One region of the Streptomyces sp. NPDC005393 genome, then DNA from elsewhere that is predicted to be linked to it. Evidence: riboswitches for the same ligand, from Rfam matches in the RefSeq annotation. Region 1 holds a riboswitch; the other holds the start of a gene.
The links. A riboswitch is a leader RNA that binds a small molecule or an ion and turns the genes downstream of it on or off. The one in region 1 is predicted to bind S-adenosylmethionine.

Region 1 (4,205 bases):
AGCGGATCGCGGCGGGCGTGGCGCGGGCGGCCGAGTCGATCGACTCGGGGGCGGCGCGGAGCGCGCTGGAGCGGTGGGTGCTGGCGAGCAACGCGTAGGTCTGCGGCCGGAAAACCAGCCCGTCCGGCGATTGAGGACACGCCCGGAGGGCGGGTCGGGGATCGGGGCCGAGCCCCGGCACTCAGCCCTTCCGGGCACTCAGCCCCTCCGGCAGGGCGACCAGTCGCAGTCTGAGGGGCGCGTAGACGACCAGCGCCGCGAGGAACGCCGTGTAGTAGGCGAGGTCGGCCCCGTGCAGGGCCTTGGCCACCGGGCCCGTGTACAGGCTGGTGTCCATGAAGGGCACCGCCGCCAGGAAGGCGGCGGCGAAGGCCAGGAGCGCCGGCCACCAGGGCTGTGCGGTCTCGGTGGCCGGGTCGAGAGGCGCGCCGCCCCGGCGGCGGGCGAGCCAGTCGACGGCCACGACCGCGACGAAGCCGGGAATCCAGTAGCCGACGAACAGCAGCACGTTCTGGAAGCGGGCGGTGGTGTCGGCGGCGTGCATCCACAGCACCAGCGGGAAGCCGAGTACGGCGGCGAGGCCCGCCGCGAGCGGGCGGGGGACGCGTACGCCGACGGTCTGCAGGGCCAGTGAGCCGCTGTAGTCGTTCATGGCGTTGCTGCACAGAGCGGCGAGCGCCACGGCCAGCAGGCCGAACGCGCCGACCGTGCCGCCGCCCAGCACCTCATCGACGCCCCGGGCCGTCTGGTCGGTGAAGGCGGCGGCTCCCCACAGCCCGAGTGCCTGGACGGCCACGAAGGAGACGGTGACGCCCAGGAGGGTGCACCAGAACATGCGGGGACGGGAGGTGGCGCGGGGCAGATAGCGGCTGAAGTCGCTGGCGTAGGGCGCCCACGACAGCGCCAGGCTCAGCGCGATCGTGCTGGTCAGGACGAACGCGCCGGCGCGGTCGGCGCCGTGGGCGGTCGCGGCGGGGTGGCCGCCGTGCGGCAGCTTGACGGCCAGGGCGAGGAAGGCCGCGGCGAGGACGAAGGTCATCACCTTCTGTGTGCGGTGGATGGCCTCGTAGCCCAGTACGCCGAGCGCCCCTTGGACGGCCATCATCACCAGCACCCCCAGCCAGAACGGCCAGCCGCACAGCCGGGCCAGCGCGTCGCCGCCGAACAGGCCGATGAGCGCGTCCCAGGCGACCGAGGACAGCCACTGCAGTACGCCGGGCACCGCGACAGCCCGGCCGAAGGCCAGCCGGGCCAGCGGCAGCTGGCCGGTCCCGGTGAGGCTGCCCCAGGTGCCCAGGTACGCGGTGGGCACCGCGCCGAGGAGGGTGCCGAGGACGACGGCGGCCAGCGCGGTGGTGAAGTCCAGGCCGAGGGTGACGCCGACGGTGCCGGTGAACACGCCGGTCATGGTGAGGTTCGGGGCGAACCACACGGTGAACAGCCGTCCCGGTCCGCCGTAGCGGTGGGCCTCGGGCACCGGCGCGATACCGCGCGCCTCCATTCGCAGATCACCGGGTGCGGCGGGCATCCGCCCGTCGAAGACGCGGGCATGCGGCGCTGACATGGATGACATCCCTCCGCCAGTACGAACTGGTTCAGGTTCGACGGGTGTGATCTCAGCCCCGCGCGGGGCACCCCGTGTCCGGTACAGCGGCCCACCCTAGCTGTCCGGGATGCGGACCGGGGACTGTGGGCGGCGATCCCCTCATGGCATACTCCTGCCCAGGTCACGAGTGACAGCGACTACGGCCCCGGCCCGCTGTCCGGCAACCCTCCGTCCGTGGCGGGGTGCCCCGGGTGATGACCAGGCCGCAGGCAGCGAGGTCTGCGGCAAGCGCGGACCCCTCGCACTAGGGGTCCTGGTGGTCGAGGGAGTTCTTCCGTGATGCAGCGAATGCGCTAGGGCCGGACGGCCCGTTCCACCTCATTTTTCCGCGCCCCGGCGGCGAGCCTCCGCCCGCGCGCGTCCGCATTCACGACCCCTCCCGGGAGGATTCGCCATGTCCGTGTACCCGTCTGTCGCCACCTGTGAGCCGCTTACCGTGCTGGGCAGCGATGTCCGCGTACCCCTGGTCACCGGCGGCGAGGTGACGTACGCCGCGCTCGACTACGCCGCCAGCGCGCCCGCCCTGCGGCGGGTGTGGGACGACGTCGCCGCGTACGCCCCGTACTACGGAAGCGTGCACCGCGGGGCGGGCTATCTCTCGCAGCTGTCGACCGATCTGTTCGAGAACAGCCGTAAGGACGTCGCCGCCTTCCTCGGCTGCCGCGAGGACGACCAGGTCGTCTTCACCCGCTCGACCACGGACTCCCTCAACCTCCTGGCCGCCGTGGTGCCGCAGGGCACGGAGGTCTTCGTGTTCGAGACCGAGCACCATGCCTCGCTGCTGCCGTGGGAGCGGCGGGATGGTGTGCGGGTGTGCTATCTGAGCGCGCCGCGCTCGCCGCGGCAGGCGGTGGAGACGCTGGAGCAGGCGCTGGCGGGCCGGGACGGCGGCCCGGCGCTGGTGTGTGTGACGGGTGCGTCGAATGTGACCGGTGAGCTGTGGCCGGTGCGGGAACTGGCCGCGGTGGCGCATGCGCACGGCGCCCGTATCGTGCTGGACGCCGCCCAGCTCGCCCCGCACCACCCCGTGGACATCGCGGAGGCGGACGTGGACTGGGTGGCGTTCTCCGGGCACAAGCTGTACGCGCCCTTCGGGGCGGGCGTCCTGGCCGGGCGGGCCGACTGGCTGCGGGAGGCGCGGCCGTATCTGGCGGGCGGCGGCGCGAGCCGCAAGGTCGCGGTGCGCGTCGAGGACGGGGCCGGCGGGGTGGACGTCGAGTGGCACACCACGGCCGCCCGGCACGAGGCCGGTTCGCCGAATGTGATCGGGGTGTACGCGATCGCCTCGGCGTGCAAGGCGCTGTCCGAGGCCGGTTTCGAGGGCCTGGTGGCACGCGAGCGGCACTTGATCGCGAAGGTGCGGGAGGGGCTGGCCGAGGTGCCCGAGGTGCGGGTGCTGTCGCTGTTCGGCGACGACGCCCCGCGGGTGGGTGTGCTCTCGTTCGTGGTGGAGGGCTGGAACAGCTCGCACTTCGCGGCGGCGCTCTCCGCGGAGTACGGCATCGGCGTGCGCGACGGCCTCTTCTGCGCGCATCCGCTGGTACGGACCCTGCTGGACAGCGAGCCCGAGGAGCCGGGCGAGTGCGGTGCGCCCGAGGCGGCGCCCGGGGAGCGTTCGCTGAACGCGATCCGGGTCAGCTTCGGGGCGGGCACCCCGGATGAGCATGTGGAGCGCTTCGTACGCGCCGTGCGGGAGCTCGTCCGGGACGGCGCCCGGTGGACCTACCGCACCGAGGACGGCCGCTGCGTCCCGGCCCGGGGCTGAGCTGAGCCGGGCCCAGGGGGGCGCGGCCCCCTGGGCCCGGCTGTCGAGGGCCTTGCCGAGGGGCCTGGCTGTCGAGGGCCTAGCTGTCGAGCCCGATCGCGAAGGCCGCCTCGAGGTCGTGCTGCGAGTACGTGCGGAAGGCGATGTGCGTCTCCGTGGAGGCGACCCCCGGCACCTTGCTGATCCGGCCCGGGATGATGTCCGCGAGATCGTCGTGCTTCGACACCCGCACCATCGCGATCAGATCGTGCGCCCCGGTGACCGAATAGACCTCGCTCACACCCTCGATCGCGGCGATCTTCTCGGCGATCTCCGGAATCCGGTCCACGCTGGTCTTGATGAGCACGATCGAAGTGATCACGGCTGGCTTTCTCCCTCGCTGGACCTGGCTGCGCCGCCCACTCTAGCCGTCCGCCCGAACCGGGCCCATGCGTAGAGAAAACCGAGCGTGAAGCCCACGAGATGGGCGAGATAGGCGACGCCGGGGCCGTCGTCGGCCTCGCGGGCGGCGAGCCATTGGAGGGCGACCCAGAAGATCAGGACGACCCAGGCGGGGAAGCGCAGCGGCAGAAAGAAGAGAAACGGGAAGAGGCTGGTCACCCGGGCCTGAGGAAAGAGCCACAGAAAGGCGCCGAGGACGCCCGAAATGGCTCCGGAGGCGCCGACCAGGGTCTGGGAGGAGTCGGCGTGCGCGGCGGCGTAGCCGAGAAGCGCGAGATAGCCGGTGGCGAGGTAGAAGAGGGCGAACTGGACTCGCCCCATCCGCTCCTCCGTCATAGCGCCGAAGACGTAGAGAAACAGCATGTTGCCGAGGAGATGCAGCCAGTTGCCGTG
Region 2 (4,205 bases), on a different contig from region 1:
GCTCGGCCAGGCGGCTGGGCGCGGCCAGGGCGCCCTCCCACACATTGATCCCGATCTGGGCGCCCACCGCCACGAGTCCGACGTAGCCGGTGAGCAGGGGCCCGGCGAACGACGCGGTCATCGCGGGGGCGGCGATCAGCAGTGGGCTGAGCCGGACGCTCGCCGGGGCCAGCACATCGCCGACCATGATCAGCAGAATGAGCGCCAGGGGAATCGCGACCAGGCCATGGCTGTGCCGCCCTGGCCGGCCCGGTTCCGGGGGACCCTGCCGCATGTGCACATCTCTTGCTTACGCCCGGGTCCGGTCCGAGCGCCAGTCCCTTCCCTCTCATCCGCTGGTTGCGGGCCGGCGGCCCGCCGCCCCTGGGCCGTCCGTCTCGTCCCGGGCATGGGCTGAGCCCACACGGGACCGGGCCGCGCCTGCCCACGATCTCCTCACAGGGATCTGTGGGAAATTCCGTCGTCGCAGCTCAGGCCTGATGCCGTGCGACGCCCCCAAACGCTGCAGCACAGGATCCCAAACGTCTCTGCAGTGTTTTTGCAGTTCACGACATGCGTCGCACTCGCCAGAACGATGCCGTGATGCACCGGAACCTGTGCACCCTGCGAAGGCGGGACCCCCTCGATCGGCATCACATACTGGCGCTGTGGGGTGAGGGTCTCACCCATAGGACGGCACACCGCTCGCTACTTAAATAGCCGCACGTGCAGCCTTGCAGTGTGCCCACCTCTCATATCCCACAGCAGCTCATCGACCGCCGCGTCTATCTACTCCTCCTGGACGACAGGACCGCCTCATGCTGTGCGGCGGTTGCTGCAGTGCCTGGACCGTCCCGCAAGCGTTGCTCACGCCCGGCGTCGATTTTCCAGACGGAGCCGCTCACTATCTCGCCGAGCGGTTTCGCATCACCGAGCCTCGCTTCGGATCGGTCTACGGAGTCCGCGAAACGCAGGGCTTCATGATCTCCGATTCCAGGAGTCGGGTCGTGTTCACTGACGACGAGGTCCCTATTGCTGTATTGATCAGCGAAAATGAGTTAACAGAATGTGAAGAAGCTCGGGCGGTTGTGCAACGCCAGCTGCAAAGCGACGCACATCGGGTCCCCGACGACGAGGCGCTACCGAAGGATCCGCCCGGCGAAGAGCCTCATCGCGATGAGGAGCACTGGGGAGATACCTGATTCTCGGTGGGCGGCGCGCGCCGGGCCCGCTCGGCACCAGCGGATGAGTTGGCGGAGAAGCCCAGCTGGATCGCCGCCGGCGGTCTTCTCGGCGTGCCTGAAGTCGATCCATTCGTCACTGATGCGGATCTGCCAGGCGAGGGTCTTCCAGGGGCTCGGTGGCGTCGGCGCAGGCGGCATCGGTCCAGTCCTCGAAGAGGGGTCGTCGGCAGTGTGGTGGCACCGCGATTACGCAGGTACACGAAGAGAAGGTCGCAATGCCACCCGAACCGTCAGTGTCGAGGCTGATGGGGTCAGTTCTCCGGGGAGTGCCTGGTTGCCTGCCAGCCGCGCATTGGTGCCTCCTCGGTTCCAAAGCAGCAAAGCAGTCTCCATGCCGTTGCCGACCAGGCGAACACCGCGTCCTGCCCGAACTGCCGGCCGAGTGCGTGTGCTTCGTGGTCACTCAGACCGACGACCGCTGCGCTGTCCTCGGTGTGCTGGCCTTCCGCGTCACCCCCGACAGCGGGCCACCACCGAAGTCCACGTCGGCGCAGCAGGCCGAGCAGCTCTTGGTGGGCGCGGTCGTTGTCCAGTCGGGATGCGAGGCAGCCGCCAGGGTTGTGGGCCGTGACGACGTGGACGGTCTCCTCGTGACGGACAGGAAACGAGCCGACCGTCACCCCGCGCGGAGCCGGAGCCACTCGGACCGTTCCTTCGGGCAGTTCGATATCCACTACGGCCTGCTGGTAGAGCGTCCACTGCAGCGTTCGGGCGATCGGTGTGTCAGCGGGCATGGGGGCCTCCGTCCGAGAGGGACCCCCTTACCCGCCGGGCAGGGAGATCCGCGCTTACCCCCACGGGCTGTGGGGGCCTGGTCTTCCCTGGAGGGCACCTTGCGCGGTGGGCGAGGTTGCCAGCCGACGCTCGTCCAGGGGCGCGATCGGCTTCGTGACCGGGACGGATGCTGGCACAGGAACCGGCTGGAAGTCCAGCAGGGGAAGGCATTGCCACATCTCGTCCGCAGCGCTAGCCTGCCTGCGGTCATGAGCTCCAGTGAGAAGCCCCGGCTTGCTGGACAGCATCCCGCCCGCAGCGGGTGCTCCGGGTGACGACCAGCCCTGCGCGAAACGCGCAGGGAAAAGCGGATCACCGGGGTCGGCGCGCCACCGGGGTCCTCGACCCCGGAAGGACTGTGCCGTGCACGTGACGCCTGCCCACCCCGTCCAGGATCCTCCCCCCTTCGTTGAACTCGATCTTGCCGCGGTCCATGCCCTGTTCTCCACCGCCGCTGTCAACAGCAGCGGGCAGCTCGCCCGGCGAGAGCTGCTCACGCGCTGGCTGGAGGAGGGCTGGCACATCGCCTTCTACCGAGCCGCCGACGGCCGCCTGTTCGTCCGCAAGAGCAACCCGACGCAGTCGCCGGACACTTGGGCCTTCATGGACCACGCCCTCAAGGTTCCTCTGGAATCCGCCTACCTCGATCCGAGGTGGACGGCACGCGCGGAGCCGGCCAAGGAATTCCGAGGCGAGGAAGACGACCCGTTGGGGGACGGCTTCGACTGGGTGCCCGAACCGGATCGCGTGCCCGGCGTCGTGCCCGCGCACAGCGCCGTCCTGCACCGGAGCACCCAAGACTGGGAGCTCACCCTGGAAGGCAGCGGCGCGGAGGGTGACACCCCGGTGCTCACCATCCCGATCCGGCAACCAGCGGCTGCGGCACATTCAGACTCATCGGATCCCGCACACACCGCTGCGCTGCTCGACGCCGGCACCGCCGCACTACACGAGTCCGGATACTCCCTGATCGACGGCTGGGAGCGCGAGACAGACCACTGGTACGACTACATCCAAGCCTCCCACGTCCCTGAACGCTGGGGCCACCAGGACACAGTCCTGGACGAGGGCGCGTACGCCACCCTGGTGCCCGACGAGGTCAAAGGATGGCATCTCCTGGTCAACGACGTCCGGAGCGACCGGTGGTGGGGGGCCGACGCGTCGGAGGTCTGGGTGGACGAGTTCCTTCAGCTGGACGACCCGCTGGAGGACGTCACGGAATGGGACCCCGCCTGGCTCCTCACCCTCCTCGACAGTGCGCTGCACGCCGCCGGCTACCGGATCGATTTCGAACGACCCTCGCAGCGTCACACCTATGTTGCCGTGACCAAGCTGACGCAGGATGACGCTGCTCAGCAGCCCCTACCCAGCGATTAGCAGCGGCACTGCCACCACGAACCGCGCCGGCATCCGAGGCTGTCTTCCGTCGTGCGCCGAAGATGTGGTCCCGGATCGCGAATCCAACGACGATCAGGACGAACAGAAAGGCGCGCAGCACGACGAAGCCGCCAAGGGGGTCACAGGACCACTCGTTCGGCGGCTGTTGGCGCGCTTGTAGAACTCCATCCGCTCGGCGCGCAGGTCGCTCTACAACTACGACTGCCGCGCCAGCGCCTCGGGTCGTGTGGTTTGCCAGCACGCGTTCTGCAGGTGGGAGTCCGTCATTCTCCCCCACTTACGTACAACTGTGCTTCGCGCCGTAGCGGAGAGGTTTTGTCCCAGACGTGCCAGCGCCCCCCGCAGGCCGGATCTTCGCCGTAGGCTGCATCTTCCGGAAATCCCGGTACGGGCGGCCTGACGGGTTTCGGAGCCTCTTTGAGGTTGCGCCCACACTTGGGGCAGTTCTCCGGGTTTCTCATCGGGTACATGCCCATGCAGTCCTCCTCGCGTTGCCGAAATCCCACGTACCGCCGAGGCCTGATCTTCGTGCACGAGTCCTTCCCCGAGGCCATGGCGGCCGGGGCGAAGCCTACGGCGACCTGGAGCGAGACAAAGCCCGAGGACGGTCCTGTCGAGGAGGTGGGAAACCGGCGGCATCAACCGCTTGAGGTGGCCCCGCTCTTCCGGTCTCGGGTGACCCCAGCAGGGGGCCACGCGGGAGTGAGTTCCGGCCTGAGCCGGGGCCGGCTCGAGCCGGCCCCGGTCTGCTGATCGACCGTGAAGATCGCCGCCTGGCTGTTCTGCGCTGCCGTGCGGTAGAAGTTCTTC

Region 2: it holds a riboswitch for S-adenosylmethionine, as region 1 does, so the genes downstream of both, ABZS71_RS14665 (hypothetical protein) here and ABZS71_RS08615 (aminotransferase class V-fold PLP-dependent enzyme) in region 1, are expected to answer to the same signal.

The regions. Positions count from the first base shown of each region.
Region 1 is NZ_JBEXFG010000006.1:65,644-69,848, reverse strand. It holds gene trpD (anthranilate phosphoribosyltransferase) at 1-98, shown strand, start outside; gene ABZS71_RS08620 (cytosine permease) at 182-1,564, opposite strand; TPP riboswitch at 1,556-1,649, opposite strand; SAM riboswitch class IV at 1,726-1,843, shown strand; gene ABZS71_RS08615 (aminotransferase class V-fold PLP-dependent enzyme) at 2,001-3,371, shown strand; gene ABZS71_RS08610 (Lrp/AsnC ligand binding domain-containing protein) at 3,451-3,732, opposite strand; gene ABZS71_RS08605 (rhomboid family intramembrane serine protease) at 3,729-4,205, opposite strand, start outside.
Region 2 is NZ_JBEXFG010000014.1:19,716-23,920, forward strand. It holds gene ABZS71_RS14650 (PP2C family protein-serine/threonine phosphatase) at 1-274, opposite strand, end outside; gene ABZS71_RS14655 (hypothetical protein) at 798-1,181, shown strand; gene ABZS71_RS14660 (DUF3293 domain-containing protein) at 1,475-1,957, opposite strand; SAM riboswitch class IV at 2,003-2,117, opposite strand; SAM riboswitch class IV at 2,203-2,311, shown strand; gene ABZS71_RS14665 (hypothetical protein) at 2,361-3,374, shown strand; gene ABZS71_RS14670 (DUF1877 family protein) at 4,034-4,205, opposite strand, start outside.